DNA from 4 places in the Dactylosporangium maewongense genome. Region 4 is predicted to be linked to each of the others. Evidence: riboswitches for the same ligand, from Rfam matches in the RefSeq annotation. Region 4 holds a riboswitch; each other region holds the start of a gene.

Region 1 (4,502 bases), on a different contig from region 4:
AACCGGATCGCCGACGCCGTCGTCGAGCACGTCGGGTTCGGCGCCGCCGTGGTCAACTACCTGCATCCGGAGGGTGTGTACGAGGCGGTCGCCATCGCCGGGTCCGAGGAGGCGCGGGCGGAGCTGCTCGGCGTCCGGTACCCGGCGGCGGAGTTCGACGCGCACCTCGCCGCCGCCGACGAGTGGGGGCAGCTGCGGTTCCTGCCGCACGAGCGGCACAACGACGGCATCCAGTCCTGGATCCCCGCCGCCCCCGACGGCGCGGACGGCATCCCGGAGGAGGAGCGCTGGCACCCCCTCGACGCCCTGTTCGCGCCGCTGTGCGCGCCCGACGGCTCGCTCGTCGGCGTGCTCAGCGTCGACCTGCCCGCCGACGGCAGGCGGCCCGGCGCGTTCCAGCGCGAGCTGCTGGAGATGCTCGCCGCGCAGGCCGGCATCGCGATCAACAACGCCAACCTGGTCGAGGCGCTGCGCCGGGAGCGGCAGCACCTGGAGGCGAGCGAGGCCGCGTTCCGGCTCGCGTTCAACGGCGCCGGCACCGGCATGTGCATGATCGGCCTGGCGGGAGCCGACATGACCCGCCTCGTCCGGGTCAACCCCGCGCTGTGCGAGCTGCTCGGGCGGGACGAGGACGTGCTCGTCTCGATGCGCTTCGGCGACTTCATCCACCCTGACGACTTCGAGCGCAGCCGGGAGGTGTTCGCCGGCGGCGCCGGCACGATCCGCGACTACGAGGTGCGCTGCGTCCGCGGCGACGGCGAGACGATCTGGATCTCCGCGACGATGTCGGTGGTCGCCGGGTCGCCCGCGTTCGCGATCACGCAGGTGCAGGACATCACCAGCCGCAAGGCCACCGAGGCCGACCTGGTGCGCAGGGCCTCCCGCGACCCGCTGACCGGCCTGGCCAACCGCGAGGCCGTCGCCGAACCCCTCGCGGCCGCGATCCGGCGGGCCCGCACCGAGCAGGTGATCAGCGCGCTGTTCTTCTGCGATCTCGACGACTTCAAAATCGTCAACGACACCCTCGGCCACGAGGCCGGCGACGCGGTCCTCGTCGCCGTCGCGCAGCGCCTCCAGTCGCTGGTGCGGCCCACCGACACCGTCGCGCGCCTCGGCGGCGACGAGTTCGTCGTCCTCATGGGCAACGTCGCCGCCGGCGACCTCGGCGTGCTGGTCGACCGCCTCGAACGCGCCGTCTGCGCACCCGTCACGCACCAGGGGCAGATCATGCGGGTCAGGGTCAGCGTCGGCGTGGCCGTGATCGATGACACGGTCGAGGACGCGGGCGCCGCGCTGCGGGCCGCCGACCGCGCGATGTACCTGGTCAAGGGCGGTCGTCACGCCGGTGAGGTGACCAGACGGGTGACGGCGTTCGGTGAGCGTCCGGGTGCTCAGGGTGGATTGCCGTTGCTGCGGTTGGCCCGGCCCGAGACGGCCCAGTAGGGTCGTTGAGTCCGCTCCGGTCGACCTGCACCGCATCGGTGCTGCCGGGCGGGCGCCGTCGAGTCGCGATCTTCGCGAGCCGGGGACCCATGCGCGTCCTCTGGGGTGTATCCGCGGCCTGGCCGCGGTAGGGCGAAACTTCCCGCCCGAACCCGTCAGCTAACCCGGTAGGCGGCACCGGAAGGAGTCTGCGTCGATGCCGGCCGCCCGCGCGCCCTCGTAACACCTCACCACTGGTTCCCCCCTTCCAGCATGCCGTCCTCAGGCGGCGTGCCGATGCCGCATGTCTTCTGCCTGCCAACGAAGGAAAACATCAGTAGTGAAGCCCATATTGAAGGTGTTGCCACGCCAGTTCCACCCGCGACATCGCCGACTGGTGCCCGTGCTCGGCGCCAGGGCCGGCACCGTCTCGGTCGCCGTCCTGTCCGCCACGCTGCTGGGCACCCTGCCGGCTGACTCGCCGGCGTCGATGTTCACCGGCCCCGCGTATGCCGAGTCCGCGGCCGCCTGGTCCTGGCCGTCGCCGTCGTCCCTGTCCGCTTCGGGGCCGTCGTCCGCGCCCTCCGCCGACGCGGCGCCGGCGCCCGCGACGGGGCCCCTGGCCGTCGCGGTGCCCGCCGCGCCCGTGCCGCCGGCGCCGCCGGTCGTCAAGCCCGTCGCCGGCCTCGACCAGCGGCAGATGGACAACGCCGCGATCATCGTCAAGCAGGGCCGGGCGCAGGGCATGCCCGACCGGGCCCTGGTCGTGGCGATCGCGACGGCGATGCAGGAGAGCGACCTGTACAACGTCGCCAGCTCCGCCGTGCCCGCGTCCCTCGGGCTGCCGCACGACGGCACCTCGACCGACCACGACTCGGTCGGGCTCTTCCAGCAGCGGGCCAGCCAGGGCTGGGGCACCGTCGCCGAGCTGATGAACCCCGCCCACTCCGCGATGCTCTTCTACAACGCCCTCAACCGGGTCGAGGGCTGGCAGCGGATGAGCGTGACCGCCGCGGCCCAGGCGGTGCAGCGGTCGGCGTTCCCCGGCGCGTACCAGAAGCACGCCACCCGCGCGGAGCAGGTGGTCGCCGCCCTCTCCTGACGCTCACCCGCACCCGGCCGGCGCGCCTTCTCGGGTCGCGCCGGTCAGGCGCCGGGTTCATGGGCCGCCGGTCAGGCGCGGGTTTGTGGATCGCCGGCGGGGGTGTTGGTCAGGCCGGGTGGCGGGTCGCCCAGCGGGCCAGGGCGACGAGCTCGGCGACCGCGGCCGGCTCGGGGATCGCCAGGTCGAGGGCGACCAGGGCCTGCGCGAGGAGGTCGTCGGCCTGCTGGGCGCACCAGGAGCGGGCGCCGGAGCGTTCGACGACCTTCGCGGCGCGCTCCAGGTCGGCCTCGCTGAGGCGGGTCTCGCGGTGCAGCAGGTCGGCCAGCTCGTCGGCGCCCGCGGCGAGGGCGGCGGCGACCGGCAGCGAGCGGCGGCGGCCGCGCAGGTCGGCGAACGCCGGGCGGCCCGTCACGGCCGGGTCGCCCCAGATGCCCTGCAGGTCCTCGGCGAACCGGACGGCCAGCCCGAGCCGCACCCCGAACAGCCGCAGCTGCTCGACCCGTGCCGGGTCGCCGCCGCCGGCGAGCGCGCCGAGGGCGCACGCGCAGCCGAAGAGGGCGCCGCTGCGCTGCTCGACCGCGGAGATGCACGTGCGGAGCAGGTCGTTGCCGGAGCGGTGCCGGGGCAGCACGGGGTCCAGGGCCGTGCTGAGGTCGGTGTGTTGGCCGTGCAGGAGCTGCTGGACGGTGTCGCCGAGGATGCGGACGCCGGCCCGGTCGACGGATGCCGCCCCGGACTGCCGCCGCGCGTCGGCGCACGGGTCGGGGGTGCCGTGCTGCTCGGTGAACCTGTCCCGGGTCGCCCGGTCCTGCCGCACCGGCTCCCTGGAGGGCGCGGACGGCGCGGTGTCGGGCGTGGCGCGGCTGGCCTGGCGCAGCGGGCGTGGCACGCGTCTGGTCGGGTCGCCGGTCGCCGCCACGTCGAACGCGAGCGCCAGCATGGCCTGCCCGCCCAGCGTCGCCGGGTGCGGCCCCACCACGCTCCAGGCGGTCGGCCGGTGCAGGCGGGTCAGGTCGCCGTCGAACAGGTCCCGTTGCAGCCCCGACCAGTGGTGCACCAGCTCCACCGCGACGGCGCCCGCCACCGCGTCGTGCGGGTCACCACCGACGGCGCCCGCGCAGACGAGTGTCAGTGCGGCGCGCGTACGGGCGGCGGGCGGATCCTCGTCGAGCCCGCCGAGCTGCAGCTCGGCCACCTCGCGCGACGGCTCCGGGAGGCGCCCGACGGCGGTGCGCAGCGGCGGCCCGACCAGCAGCTCCGCCCATGCGAGGACGTCGTCGACGGTGCGCAGCACGGTGACCATCAGCCGGAAACCCCCGGACGCGGGATCATCACCGGTAACGCACCACCCATCGGGCCAGGCATGGACAAGCGCCGATCTGATGTCGGCGCCGTGGACGGGTCAAGTATGCCGCCGGTGCCTGCCGGACGTGCCCAAAACCACGATGGTGGGCGGGTCAGCGCATCGCCTGCAGCAGGGATGGATCCGGTGGTGACACGACTGCGGCCTGTCGGTGCCGGAGGGCCTCCCAGGCGGCCTTCGGCCCGGCCGCGACGTCCCTGGCCGTGTTGTACCAGATCGTCACCTGCTGGCATCCCTCGCAGAGGGCGGGCACCCCGTACGCGTCGACGCCCAGCCGCCGGCACAGCGTCACCGCACGGTGCAGGTGCAGCTCCTGGCTGACGAGTATGGCCTTCGTCACGCCGTACACGTCGCGGGCACGGCGGCACGTGTCATAGGTGTCGAGTCCGTGCGGGTCGACGACCATCCTGGCCGGATCGACGCCCTTGCCCGCCAGGTAGTCGCGCATCACCCGGACCTCATCTCCGGATCCGCCCTGCGCGTCACCGGAGATGAGCAGCGCCTTCACCTTGCCGGACGTGAGCAGCTGCGCGGCGACGTCGAGCCGCCCCTTGAGGAACGGCATCGGCTCCTGCCCGCCCGGCGCGACCTGGGCCCCGAACACGATCGCGA
Region 2 (4,502 bases), on a different contig from region 4:
CCAGCACTACTTCGCCGACAGCTCCCTGCCGACCTACGACCCGGAGGCGACGGCGCTGCTCATCCGGCGGACCCTCGACCTGCTGGGCTGACGGCCCGCGGCGCGTCGAGCAGCCAGGCGTAGGCCGGCACGGCCGGCGGTCCCGGGTCGGTGCCGTGCAGGACGGCGAGCTGTACCCGGCAGCGGTCGGGCCTGCTGGTCACGGTCGACTCCTCGGTCGTGTCCTACCAGGTTGGAAGCGGTTCACAGGCGTCGACCCACTCGGCGGGCACGCCGTCGAGGCCGGTGCGGGCGGCGACGATGCCGCCGACGATGGCGCAGGTCGTGTCCATGTCGCCGCCGGCGCTGACCGTCGCCCACAGCGCCTCGGCGAGGTCGTCCAGGTGCCGGGCCGCGCACCAGATCGCGTAGGGCACGGTGTCGGGGGCGGAGATCAGCGTCCCGCAGCCGACCTCGCCGGCGATCCACCGCGGATCCCGGTCGAACGGTCGCCGGTACAGCAGGCGGAGCCGGGCGGCGACCTCGCTGTCGGGTGTGCGGTCGGCGACCCGCGGCAGCAGCTCCCCGGCCGGCACCCGCCGTGCCGCCAGCGCGGCCGCGACGGCCACGGCGACCGCGCCGGCGGCCGCCTCGGGGTGCGCGTGGGTGACCGCCGCAGACAGGGTCGCCTGCTCCACGACCAGGTCGAGGTCGTCGGCGAACCAGGCGCCCAGCGGGGCGACGCGCATCGCGGCGCCGTTGCCCCACGAGCCCTGGCCGTCGAACTGGGCGGCCGTGACCGACCGCCAGGCCTCGCCGTCGCCGATGGCCTGGAGCACGCCGTGCATGGACGGGCCGTAGTTGCGGTACGGGTCGGCGGCGTACGCGCCGGCGAACCGGCCGGCCAGCTCGTCCTGCTCGACCCGGCCGTGCTCGCGCAGCGTCCGGTACAGGGAGACGGCCATCGCGGTGTCGTCGGTCCACGGCCACGTGCCCTGCGGCACCAGCCGCTCCTCGATCTGCCACCGCATCTGGTCGGCGGGCCGGAAGAACCAGGTCTCGCCGAACGCGTCGCCCAGCGCCGTCCCGTGCAACGAGCGGGTCGCGGCGTCGACGTCGGTGATCACCGTCCGATCGTGGCAGCCGGTCACCGCGCCTGTCGAACCGTTTCCGCGCACCACCCGCCACGCCGTGCAGCCGGGCGGCCGGGCGGCCGGGCGCATGACAGGCCGGCGGTCAGGCGAAGTCGGCCGCGGTCATGCCCTCCGGATGGCCGGGCGGCCACTGTACGAGCTCGATGCGGTACCCGTCGGGATCGGTGAGCCAGGACGTGGCCATGCCCTCGCCGTGGTCGGTCGGTGGCTCGGCCGCGATGCCCCTGCCGGCCAGGTCGGCGACCGTGGTGCCGAGGTCGCCGACCTGGATGACGAGGTGGCTGACGGCGCCGGTGTCGGTGACCGGCCGGGCGGGGTCGTGCACCAGCTCGAGGCTGACGAACGGGTCGCCGGGCAGCTGCAGCATCGTCAGGCTGCCGAACCCGGTCTCCGGGACGTGGCCGACCTTCGCGTAGCCGACCGCGGTGTAGAACGCGAGCGAGCGCTCCAGATCCGTGACCCGCAGCCCGAGATGCAACATGCGCATGCCCGGCAGACTACCGTCCGTGACTACGCGACCCTGCCGTAGCCGTACAGCGTGTCGATGTCGACGGGAGCGACCTTGACGACCGTGCGGCTGTTCGGGGCGTGGATGATCTGGTTGTTGCCGATGTAGATGCCCACGTGCCCGAGGCCGTTGTAGAACACCAGGTCGCCGGGGGCGAGCTGGCTGCGGGAGATGTGGCGGACCTTCGACCACTGCTGCGCGGCGTTGTGCGGCAGCGTCACGCCGGCCGCCTTCCACGCCATCATGGTCAGGCCCGAGCAGTCGAACGTGTTCGGTCCGGCCGCGCCCCACACGTACTTCTTGCCGAGCTGCGCCCAGGCGTAGTTGACGGCCTTGCCGGCGTTGCCGGACACGGCCGGCGGCTTGGCCGGGGTCGTCGCCGGGGGCGGGGTGGTGGTCTTGACCTTCGCCGCCGCGGCGGCCGCCTCGGCCTTGGCCTGCAGCGCGTCGAGGCGGGCGATGTCACCCTCGATCTTCTTGCGGCGGGTCTCCAGCTCCGTCTTCTGCTGGCTCTGCGCGGCGAGGGTCTCGTCCAGGCGCCGCTGCTCGGTGTCGAGCGCGCCCTTCGCCGCCGTGTACGCCGCCAGGTCCCGCTGCTGGCTGTGCGAGATCTGCTGGAGGGTGCCGACGCGGGCGGTGAGCGTGTCGGTCGACGTCGCCCCCAGCATCAGCGACAGGGTGCCGAGGTCGCCCCCGGTCTTGTACGCGTTGACCGCGAGCGCCGAGGCGTTGTCCTGCGCCGTCGCCATGGTCGCCTGCAGCGGCGCCATGTCGGCCCGGAGCTTCGTGATCGCCGCCTGGGTGGTCTCCAGGTCGCCGTTGACCTTGTTGTACAGCTCGACGACGTGCTCGACCTCTTGGTTGCCCTTGTCGATCTGGGCCTGGAGCTCCTGCGGCGTCGGGTCCGCCTGCGCGGCGCAGGCCGGGGCGATCATTGCCGCCACCGCCAGCGCGACGACCGAGGCGCGGAGCGTCGTACGTCCGTTGAACACGGCACAGTCCTTCTTCGCTGACCGCCTACCGGGTTAGCTGACGGATTCGGGCGAGAAGAAGGCGCGCCCTACCGCGCCCCGGTGTGGCGGGCGCGGATTCACCCCATGGGGAAGCCCCGATTGGTTCCCCGGCTCACCGGCCGCACGCATCGTGCCCGCGCGACCGACAACTCGGCGGTGGCTGCCCGGCCACCCCGGCGGGGCGGGCGATGTCCGGCAGGCCGGCCCAAACGTAACGCCGGACCACACTGCCGGCGCTCGATCTAAGCCACACTTAACGTAGACACAAGACTGACCTGCCCGGCTCGTCACCGGTGGCGGTCGGTGGAGCGGGCCATGACGGCCAGGCCGGCGACGGCCAGCAGGGCGAGGGCGGCCGGGATGAGGAACACCCGCGGGAGCCCGATGGCGGCGGCGCCGGTGCCGCCGGCCGCACCGCCGAGGGCGGAGGCGAGCGCGGTGGAGCTCATGAAGATCGCGGACGCGGTGGCGACGGCGGTCGGCAGGAGCCGCTGGGCGACGATGATGCCGAGCGTGGCGAAGACGCCCCACACGCCGCCCATGAGGATCTGCCCGGCGAACAGACCGGCGGCGTTGCCGGTGACGGCGAAGCAGACGTTGGCGGCCACGCCGAACCCGGCGCCGAGGACCATCAGCTCCATCATGCCGGTCCGGCGGGCCACGACCACGGCGACGGGCATCAGCACGATCTCGACCAGCGGCTGGATGCCGATGACCGCGCCGCTGAGGCCGGCCGGGAAGTGCAGCTGGTCGTTCATGTACAGCGGGAGGTACGCGTACTTGACGGGCTCGCCGGCGTACACGAGGACGTAGAGGCCGGTGAACGCCAGCAGCGGCAGCATCGCCCGCAGGCCGGGGCCGCGGTGGCCGGCCCCCGGCGCGTCGCCGGGTCCGGCCGGTGCCGCCGGTGCTGTCCGGAGCGCGCCGAGCGGCACGATCTGGGCGAGCGTGCAGACCGCCGTGGCGACCAGCATGGTGCGCAGCGACGTCTGCGCCGCCAGGAACGACCCGGCCACCGGGCCGACGACCCAGCCGCCGGTCAGGGCCATCCGCACGACGGCGACCACCCCGTCGTTGTTCGGGCCGGGGTGCGCCTTGAGCTCGTCGTGGACGGCGGCGAAGAGCTGCGACGTCGCGGCGCCGCCGAACCCGCCGACGACGGCGCTGATGACGTAGGGCATCCACAGCTCGGTCGAGTACGCGATGCCGATCCAGCCCACGAACCCGGCGGCGGCGCAGACGCGGAACAGCCCGAGACGGCGCCCGGTGCGGTCGGACCGCCGGCCGACCAGGAATCCGGCCACGGGCGCGGCCAGGTTCGTCAGGTAGAACAGCCCCGCCGCGGTGAGCGAGGCGTGCAGGTCGTTGACCAGGAACGTCGCGATCTGCGGGGCGGCGGCCGAGAAGCCGAGCGCCGACAGGAACACCGCGAGCGTGGCGCCCCGGTAGAGCGGCGACGCGAGGGTCAGCCGCAGCGCCGACGCGTGCGCCGTGGGCTTGTCGAGCGCCGGATCCGCCGGCTCGACCTGCTCGGGAAGGACCATGTCTGCGTGCCTCCGCTCCGCGCTGCGGGGCAGCGGCTCGGCGTGATTCTTCCAATGGAAGAATCTGGGGTCAAGCGGCTCCGGGCCCGTCCGCCGGCGACGAGGGGAGCAGCCGCTCGAGCAGGGCCAGCGCGCGCCGTACGTCCACCGCCTCGGGATCGAGGAGCCACTGCAGCTGCAGCCCGTCGGACGCCGCGATGACCAGCGACGCCGCGTCGTCGGGATCGATGTCCGCGGCGATCGCGCCGGCGCGCTGGCCGGTGCGGACCCGCTCGGCGAGGTGCGAGCGCAGCAGCCGGAAACG
Region 3 (4,502 bases), on a different contig from region 4:
TCGTCCATGTTGTCGCCCGCGTTGCGCAGGGTCTCCGAGTGGTGGTGGTCGAAGACGAGGTGGGCGCCGGGCGCGTAGGGCAGGTTCGTCAGGATGTCGTCGGGTCCGATATCGACCGTGCCGTCCTGGACGTCTTTGGGGTGCACGAACGTGATGTCGCCGATGAGGTCCAGGTGACGCAGCAGGACGGCGCACACCAGGCCGTCGAAGTCGCTGCGCGTCACGAGTCGGTGCTTCACTTCGGATCCCCTCACCCTGCGTCGGCCGGTCGACAGTTGCCCTATCGGCCGGCCGTACGCAGACGTGAGGTCTTGGCGGTGCTTACAGGAGCGAGAGGTGCACGTGGTTGGTGTGGTCGCTGGAGGGGTCCCCGCCCACGCCGCTGTAATGGTGCCAGCCGACCGCGGGTGTCCACACCTGTTTGAACCAGATGACGTACATGACGCCGAGCCGGTCCGCGTTCTTCACGAAGTACGTCGCCAGGTTGGCCCCGTAGACCTTGTCCTCACCGGCGGCGACGCCACCGAAGCCCGACTTGGCCTGCACCGAGAAGTCGCACGCGCGGCCCTTCGGGTGCTCGTACGGCCCGCTCGGCCGGTAGCAGGACACGAACCGCTTGAAGCCCGCCGCCTGCGCCTGCTGCATCGCGTGCAGCGTGCGCATCGTGATGCAGCCGCTGGTGGTCGGGTCGTTCTGCTTGCACGACTCCGAGGACCAGCCGCCGCTGGCGTTGCGCGGCGACGGCTGCGCGAGCGGCAGGTTGGCCGACACGAAGCCGTTGCTCGGCCCGCCCGCCTGGGCCAGGCCCTTCTCGGCTTCCTTCTTCTTCGCGGCCATGACGGCGACCTGCTCCTGCTGGAGCTTGACCTCGCCCTCGAGCGCCGTCTTCTGCGCCGCCTGGTCCCGCTTCAGCTGGTTGAGCTCGCGCAGCAGGTTGTCGTTGTGGTGGGCGATCTCGTCGATCGAGCCGGCCCGCTCCGCGAAGCCGGTGGGGCTCCCCGAGTCCATCAGCGCCACGAACGTGGTGAGCGGCCCCGTCCGGTACGCGGCGACGGCGATCGCCGACACCTGCTCGGTGACCCTGGCGAGGTTGGCCTCGGTCTGGGCGAGCTTGGCGGTCAGGTCCGCCTGGTTCTTCACCGAGGCGTCGTACTTGTCCTTGGCCTCGATCCACGCGCGGGTGCTCTCGTCGAGGACCTGGGCGAGGGACGCGTTGGATCCCTCGTCGCCCGTGTCGTCTCCCGGCTCGGCGGCGGCCGGAGTGGCGGCCATCCCAAAAAGGACGGCGGCCGTCATCAGGACGGCGATGATCCGCCGACCGGGATGTCGTGATGACATCTGGCTCGTTGTTCCTTCCGTCGGCCGCCGACCGGGTTAGCTGACGGGTTCGGGACGGAACGACCCCTACCGCGGTTGCCCGCGGATTCACCCCACTGTGCGGTTGGGTCCCCGATTCGCCGGTGTCGAGCCGGCGATTGGGCGGCAGTCGCGCCCGGCGCCGCGGGGGGCGGCGCCATGTCGGACGGGACCGACGGCCAGCCTACCCAGGGCGATCAGACCGCGCAGCGTACTGCCTGTCCGCCGCTGTGACGCACCTCTCGAAACCGCGCCGTCCAAGCAGGTCGCCTAAGCTTGCCGAAAGAATCTCGCGTGACGGAAATCACTCAACTGGCCTCACCCTGCCGGCAACGTTCTCGCCCGGGCGATTGTTTTACGCCACCCCGCGGTCACCCCGTGTCACCCCGAGTCACCTCGGAAAGGTGAGGTTAGCGGAACCGTAAAGATTCTTCATAAATCGATGTGATTGCTCCTGTACCGCGGTGGTGGCTGGTCGGATGGGGGCTCAGCGTCGATCTGAACGGAAGTGATCTGGTGTCCAGAGTGCGCCTGTGGGCGGGGCTCGCCGCGACCGCCGTCGTCGGTGGCGTCGTCGCCGTCTTCAACATGCTGCCGGCGTCGGCGGCCACCTGTGCGCCGGCGTGGCAGGCGTCGGCCGTGTACACCGGGGGTGCCACGGTGTCGCGGAACGGGCACAACTTCCTCGCCAAGTGGTGGACGCAGAACGAGGCGCCGCCCGGGAACACCGGCGTGTGGCAGGACCAGGGGTCGTGCGGCGGGAGCACGCCGCAGCCGCCGACGCAGACCGGGTCCGCGGGCGGGTGCAGCTTCCCGGCGTGGGTGCAGGGTCGCAACTACGTGACCGGTGACATCGTGAAGTTCACCGACGGTAAGTACTACATCGCCGAGCACGACAACCCGGGGTACAGCCCGACGATCAGCACCTGGTACTGGGACCCGTACACCTGCAACGGCGGAGGGGGCGGCACGACGCCGCCGCCGAACCCGACCACGAACCCGCCGTCGAACGGGGCGTTCGTCGTCAGCGAGGCCCAGTTCAACCAGATGTTCCCGAACCGGAACCCCTTCTACACGTACAACGGCCTGGTCGCGGCGCTGAACGCCTACCCGGCGTTCGCGAAGACGGGATCGGACGCCCAGCGCAAGCAGGAGGCGGCGGCGTTCCTCGCGAACGTGAACCACGAGACCGGCGGCCTGGTGTACATCGTGGAGCAGAACACCGCGAACTACCCGCACTACTGCGACACGAGCCAGCCGTACGGCTGCCCCGCCGGGCAGGCCGCGTACTACGGCCGCGGGCCGATCCAGCTCAGCTGGAACTTCAACTACAAGGCCGCCGGTGACGCGCTCGGCATCGACCTGCTGCGCAACCCGAACCTGGTGCAGACCGACCCGGCCGTCGCGATGAAGACCGCGCTCTGGTACTGGAACACGCAGACCGGCCCGGGCACGATGACGCCGCACAACGCGATGGTCAACGGCGCCGGGTTCGGCGAGACGATCCGCAGCATCAACGGCAGTCTCGAGTGCGGCGGGCGCAACCCGGCGCAGGTGCAGAGCCGGGTCGCGGCGTACCAGCGCTTCGTCGGCATCCTCGGCGTGGGCGTCGGAGCGGGCTCGCTCAGCTGCTAGTCGCCGAATACCAGGAGGGCGCCCCGGGGAGTGGGGCGCCCTTCTCTTTGTCTTCCGACGGTTACGGCAGGTGCTGGCGGTACTCCTGCAGCGCGCGGCGGGCGAAGACCTGCTGGAACGTGGCGACCCGCTCCGAGCGGCCGCGGCCGATGAAGCTGACGAACCAGTGCAGCACCGCGGTGACCCGGTTCTTGAAGCCGACCAGGTAGAGCAGGTGCACGGCGAGCCACATGAGCCAGCCGACGATCCCGGAGAAGTGCAGCTTGCCGACGCTCGCCACCGCCGAGAAGCGCGAGATCGTGGCCATGCTGCCCTTGTCGAAGTATTTGAACGGCTGACCGGTCGCCTCGCCGGCGAGCCGCTTCTTGATCTGGCCGGCGGCGTGGCGGCCGCTCTGGATCGCGACCTGCGCGACGCCCGGCAGCCGGTTGAGCGACATCATGTCGCCGATCGCGAAGATCTCCGGGTGGCCCGGCACGGTGCAGTCCGGCTCGACCTCCAGCCGTCCGGCCCGGTCGGTCGAGGCTCCCGTCGCCTTCGCCAGCTGCGTCGACAGCGACGGCGCGGCCACGCCCGCCGCCCAGATCTTCGTCATCGACTCGATCCGCTGCCGGCCGTTGCGCGTCTCGACCTCGATGCCGGTCTCGTCGACGTCGACGACCTTCGTGCCGAGCTCGACCTCGACGCCCATGGTGTGCAGCTGCCGCAGCGCCTTCGTCGACAGGTGGTCGCCGAAGCTCGACAGGACCGTGTCGAGCGCGTCGATCAGGATGATCCGCGCGTGCTTCGGGTCGATGTTGCGGTACTGCCCCGGCAGGTGCCGGTGGGCGAGCTCGGCGATCTGGCCGGCCATCTCGACGCCGGTCGGACCGGCGCCGACCACGACGAACGTCAGCCACCGCTCGATCGCGGCCGGGTCGGTCTCCAGCTCGGCGAGCTCGAACGCACCGAAGATCCGCCCGCGCAGCTCCAGCGCGTCGTCGATGCTCTTCATGCCGGGCGCGTGCTCGGCGAACGCGTCGTTGCCGAAGTAGGACTGCGACGCGCCGGCGGCGACGATCAGCGAGTCGTACGGCACGGTGTAGCTCGTCCCGGGCGCGACCGCCGTGACGGTCCTCGCCTCCGGGTCGATCTCGGTGACGGTGCCGAGCAGCACCTTCGCGTTGTCCTGCCGCTTGAGGATCTCCCGGATCGGCGGCGCGATCTCGCCCTCCGACAGGATGCCGGTCGCCACCTGGTACAGCAGCGGCTGGAACAGGTGGTAGGCGGTGCCGTTGATCAGGGTGACGTCGACCGGCGCGTTCTTGAGCGCCTTGGTGGCGAACAGTCCGCCGAAGCCGGCGCCGACGATCACGACGCGGTGACGTCCTTGTGCACGCTCGTCCATCTGCATCTCCCGACAGGGGTGTGGATCGTGCAGATCAAGTACACCACTCCCGGCGGGTGATGGCCGTGTGTCCTCCATGACGTTTCACGGCCGTCTGTCAGGGAATCAGTCCCCTCACGTAGGC
Region 4 (4,502 bases):
CATCACCTGCCGGCCGCCGAACCAGTGCCACGCACCGGGCTGCGGCGGATCGCTCTTCACGAAGAGACGCTGCTGCACGGCGGCGCGCGACTCCTGCGGGACGTCGGAGCCGAACTCCACGACGATCGGCATGCCGACGCCGTAGGTCCCGCCGTTGGTCAACATCAGGTCGGACGTGACGACCGGGCCGCTGGCCTTCGCCGCCGTGGTGAAGGCCGCCTCCCGGGTCACGGGTTTGTTGTCGGCACCGACGGCGGTGACCTTCGCGGTGTACGCCGTGCCGTAGCGCAGCGCGGTGGCGGGCACCCACGACGTACCGTCTTCGCGGAACTCGCCGGCGACCCGCTGGCCCGCCGCGTCGGTCAGGACGACCTCGGTGATCTTCCCGTCGTTGACCTTCGTGCCGATCTCGGTGCTGATCGCCACCCCCGACTCGCCCGCCGCCGGGCTGACGGCCAGCCCGACCGCCGGCGGCGGAGCGGTCGACTTCGCCGCCGTGGGCTTCTTCGTCGAACTGGTACACGCCGACAGGCCCAACTGCGCTCCCACCGCGAGCGCGACCAGCGCCGCCGCGGTCCGGCTGGGCCCCCTCATGTGTTCTGCCTGTGCATGGACATGGGGGCATCGTCGTGCGCATCGGGGCGAGGCCGGGGCGGCAATACGAGTGACAATGCGAGGGACCTGGGCCCGCGCGGTGGAATTCCTACATGACGGCGTCCACGATCTGTTGTGCGAGCCCCTCCCACTTCGCGTAGGCGTCCGGGAACGCCGACCGCTGCACCATCTGCGCGGCGATGGTGACGGCCTGCTGCTCCCAGCCCGGGATCTGGGCGAGCGCCGCGTAGAACCTGCGGGCGGACTCGTGCGGGTTCATCAGCTGGTCGACCGAACCCCAGCTCGGCCGCTGCTGGAAGAGGCCGACCGAGTCGTAGTCGTACCCCACGCCCTCGTTGGGGCGCTGCAGCGACTGCGGCACGTTCGGGTTCGCGAGGTTTCGCAGGTGGCTCTCCTGCAGGGCGGTGGCGATCCCCACGACGGCCGCGCGCCGCGGCAGGTTCAGCTGCCGGGCGACGTCGATGATCGCGACGGCGTTGTTCATCTCGGCCTGGGTCAGCCCGCCGACGGGCGCGTGCACGGTCGGCGACGGCGCCGCCGTCGACGCCGGTGGCGTGCCGGCGGGTGCCGGGGTGGTCTTCGCCGGTGCCGGGGCGGCCTTCGTCGGTGCCGGCGTGGCCTTGTTCGCGCTGTCGGCGGGTTTCCGGGTGCGGCTGCGTGAGGCCTGCCCGCCGGCCGCCGAGCGTTCGGCGTCGACGGCGAACGCCGCACTGTCCGCCGGCACGGCGGCGGGTCCGGCCGACGCCGACAGCGTCGCGGACAGGCCGATCGCCACGACCGCGACGGCGCCCACGGCGTAGCGGCGGATCTCGGCCGGCACGGGTGCACGCAGCCGGAATCGGGTCGCGTGCCGCCCCCGCCGGGAGCGGCGCAGGTGTCGGGGACCGCGTGCGGTCGCACCGTTGAGCTGCTGGTCATCGTCGGCGCCCGGAAGCATCCGGCGAGCCTAGGGAGGCCCCGGATCCGGGGTGATGCCGGGCATGCGAACCTGCCGACCGGACACTGGGCGGGCCGCACGGGGCCGGGGCGCGGTCGGCGAGGTGCACCGGGGCACGGCGCAGCCGACCGGCGGGCTGATGGCCCGTGCACCCGGCCGTTCGCCACGCCGTCGTCACGCAAGGTAGCCGACCAGCGTGGGGGTTCCGGGGGTCCTCCCGCGCCCCCGATATGGTCCTCGCATCCGCCCGGCCCGACGTCACCCACCTCGGATGACACCGCGGCGGATCCGCTGAGTCGCGTCCGCGCGAGCCGGGGAACCGAGCACCACCGGGGTGAATCCGCGGGGCCAGCGCCTCGCGGTAGGGCGATCCTCCCGCCCGAACCCGTCAGCTAACCCGGTAGGCGGCACCGGAAGGAGCACTCCGTGCAGCCACTGACCCGGCATCGCCCGTGCCGCAGCACCTCGGGCACCTCGACCCTCGGCCCGGCCCGGTAGTCGCCGACCGTCACCGCACCGGCCCTCGGCCGGCGTGGCACCCCCCTGCCCGGATCACGTCCGGCACCGGCAACAGCAGCCGTCATCGAGCATGTCTGTCGAGGTACCCGTGAGTTACCTGTACAAACCCAGGCACCAGAACCAGAGCCCCGCCCCGTCGCGCTTCCGCGTGCTGCCGATCGCGGCCGCCGCGGCGGTCCTCGGGGTGACGGCGGCCGTCGGCGTGGCCGTGCACGCCTCGACCCCCGCACCGGTGGCCGACGCGCAGTCGGTGACGTCCGCGGATCCGTCCGGAACCGGCGCCGGTCCGGCCGGGCGTGACCGGCAGCGGACCCAGGCGGCGCCCGACGCCGCCTCCGCCCCGTCGAAGGCCCCCGCCGGTACCGCGACGTCCAAGCCCGCCCCGCCCGCCGCCTCGGCCAGCCCCACCAAACCGGCGGCCCCGGCGGAGAAGGAGCTCGCGTACCGGTTCGCCTGGCAGGAGAACTTCTACTACTGCGGCCCGGCGGCGACCCGGATCGCGCTGACCGCGCGGTCGATGTACCCGTCCCAGTCCGAGGTCGCCCAGAGCCTGCACACGACCGTCAACGGCACCAACTCCGCCGACGACACCACCCGGTCGCTCAACGAGTACACGAAGACCTCCTTCTACAAGTCGCACTTCATCCCCGGTCAGTCGGCCACCCAGGCGGAGATCGACCAGATGCAGGCCGACGTCGTCAACGCGATCACCAACGGCTACGCCGTGGTCGCCAACATCGCCGGCTCCACCGTGGACGACAAGGGCAACTCGCACTCGTACCCGGGCGGCCACTACCTCACGGTGGTGGGGTACCTCGACGGCGGCAAGACGGTGAAGATCGCCGACCCCGCGGACGCCCTGGGCGTCGGGTACTACACGCTGACGACGGCCAAGCTCGCGCACTGGACCGCCCTGCGCGGATACTCCGCCTGACACGGCCGTCAGCGGCTCGCGGTCAGCGGCCCAGTGCGCGTACCCGGCTGGGTGGCCGGAACGCCTGGGCCGGCTGGCCGCGCAGCGCGCTCGCCATGGTCTGCGCGACGGCGGCGTTGACCGAGCCGGAGACGCCGCTGCCCACGTGGTCGTTCGGGTTGTCCACGTTCACCGCGATGCCGGCCGCCGCGATCTGCGGGGTGAAGCCGACGAACGTCTCGGTCGAGTTGTACTCGGAGCTGCCGGTCTTGCCCGCGACCGGGCGGCCGCCCAGGATGCCGGACACGTTCTCCGCCGTGCCGCCGTCGCACTTGCCGTACGCCGAGGACCGGCTGACCGGGCACCGTGCCGCGTCGGTCGCGGCGGCCGCCACGTCGGCGCTGACCGCCTGCCGGCACTTCGGGGCGGCGGCGTCGACCGGTTTGCCGTTGGAGTCGGTGATCGACAGCACCGGCAGCGGCTGGCAGTACAGGCCGCCGGCGGCGACCGCCGCGTAGGCGTTGGCGAGGTCGAGCGGTGTGGTCGAGGCGACGCCGAGGGTGAACGCTCCCCACTGGTCCGCCTTGGCCGCCATCGCCGCGTCCTCGGCGGAGCGGAACGTGATGCCGAGCCGCTGCGCCATCTCGACCACGCGGCGCGCGCCGATCTGCTGTTCGAGCCAGACGAAGTAGGTGTTGACCGAACGGCCGAAGCCGTTCCACATCGTCCGGTTCCCGTTCATCCAGCTCGGGGAGTCGTTCCCCGGGCACCACTTGCCCCCGCAGCTGCCCGGGCCGCTGGCCGGCCACACGGTCGCTATCCGGCCCGGTGAGTTGAAGTTGGTGCTCAACGGCATGCCCGCGTCGAGCGCGGCGAGCATGGTGAACATCTTGAACGTCGAACCCGCCTGATATCCGGCGACGCCACCACCGCCCGCGATGAGCTGGTTGACGGTGTTCGGGAACAGTGGATGCTGGGGCGGGTTGGGTTCCAGGCTGTAGTGGCGGTTGACGGCCATCGCCAGGACCCGGCCGGTGCCGGGGGTGACGACGGCCGTCGGCATCGACCGCGCGCTGCCGTAGCCGTAGACGCTCAGGGACTGGTTGAGCGTGGCCGCCTGGATGCCCGGGTCAAGCGAGGTGACCACGGTGTAGCCGCCGGTGCGCAGCGCCTCGTCGCGGTCGGCGCGGGTGGCGCCGAACTCGGGCTGGCTGCCCCACCACTGGCGGAAGTAGTCGCAGAAGAAGCCCCAGTCGTTGTGCTCCCGCGGGACGGACACGCAGTTGTTGGGCAGGTCGCGCTCGTTGATCTTCAGCTCCTGGCCCTTCGCCGCGGTGGCGTCCGCGGCGCTGATCATCTTCATCTTCGCCATCGAGTCGAGCGTGTAGGCGCGGCGCCGCAGGGCCGCGTCGCGGTCGCCGCTGATCGGGTTGTCGCCGTCGGGGGACTGCAGCAGCCCGGCGAGCAGCGCCGCCTCGGGCAGCGTCAGCTCCAGGGCCGACTTGCCGAAGTACGTCT

Evidence for each region. A riboswitch is a leader RNA that binds a small molecule or an ion and turns the genes downstream of it on or off. The one in region 4 is predicted to bind cyclic di-AMP.
Region 1: linked by a shared signal. The riboswitch ahead of ABD332_RS48490 (hypothetical protein) and the one ahead of ABD332_RS20725 (C39 family peptidase) in region 4 are both predicted to bind cyclic di-AMP.
Region 2: linked by a shared signal. The riboswitch ahead of ABD332_RS36865 (C40 family peptidase) and the one ahead of ABD332_RS20725 (C39 family peptidase) in region 4 are both predicted to bind cyclic di-AMP.
Region 3: linked by a shared signal. The riboswitch ahead of ABD332_RS07785 (coiled-coil domain-containing protein) and the one ahead of ABD332_RS20725 (C39 family peptidase) in region 4 are both predicted to bind cyclic di-AMP.

Annotation. Positions count from the first base shown of each region.
Region 1 is NZ_BAAAQD010000030.1:8,955-13,456, reverse strand. Features, by position in the region: gene ABD332_RS48495 (diguanylate cyclase domain-containing protein) at 1-1,443, shown strand, start outside; cyclic di-AMP (ydaO/yuaA leader) riboswitch at 1,490-1,632, shown strand; gene ABD332_RS48490 (hypothetical protein) at 1,820-2,524, shown strand; gene ABD332_RS48485 (polyprenyl synthetase family protein) at 2,634-3,830, opposite strand; gene ABD332_RS48480 (SanA/YdcF family protein) at 3,985-4,502, opposite strand, start outside.
Region 2 is NZ_BAAAQD010000017.1:168,686-173,187, forward strand. Features, by position in the region: gene ABD332_RS36845 (dienelactone hydrolase family protein) at 1-91, shown strand, start outside; gene ABD332_RS36850 (hypothetical protein) at 60-203, opposite strand; gene ABD332_RS36855 (ADP-ribosylglycohydrolase family protein) at 225-1,106, opposite strand; gene ABD332_RS36860 (VOC family protein) at 1,216-1,620, opposite strand; gene ABD332_RS36865 (C40 family peptidase) at 1,644-2,633, opposite strand; cyclic di-AMP (ydaO/yuaA leader) riboswitch at 2,641-2,820, opposite strand; gene ABD332_RS36870 (MFS transporter) at 2,942-4,198, opposite strand; gene ABD332_RS36875 (TetR/AcrR family transcriptional regulator) at 4,269-4,502, opposite strand, start outside.
Region 3 is NZ_BAAAQD010000002.1:186,922-191,423, forward strand. Features, by position in the region: gene ABD332_RS07780 (exopolyphosphatase) at 1-239, opposite strand, end outside; gene ABD332_RS07785 (coiled-coil domain-containing protein) at 322-1,272, opposite strand; cyclic di-AMP (ydaO/yuaA leader) riboswitch at 1,348-1,484, opposite strand; gene ABD332_RS07790 (glycoside hydrolase family 19 protein) at 1,873-2,991, shown strand; gene ABD332_RS07795 (NAD(P)/FAD-dependent oxidoreductase) at 3,053-4,378, opposite strand; gene ABD332_RS07800 (mycothiol transferase) at 4,476-4,502, opposite strand, start outside.
Region 4 is NZ_BAAAQD010000007.1:429,338-433,839, forward strand. Features, by position in the region: gene ABD332_RS20715 (L,D-transpeptidase) at 1-594, opposite strand, end outside; gene ABD332_RS20720 (hypothetical protein) at 704-1,552, opposite strand; cyclic di-AMP (ydaO/yuaA leader) riboswitch at 1,832-1,974, shown strand; gene ABD332_RS20725 (C39 family peptidase) at 2,160-3,005, shown strand; gene ABD332_RS20730 (transglycosylase domain-containing protein) at 3,028-4,502, opposite strand, start outside.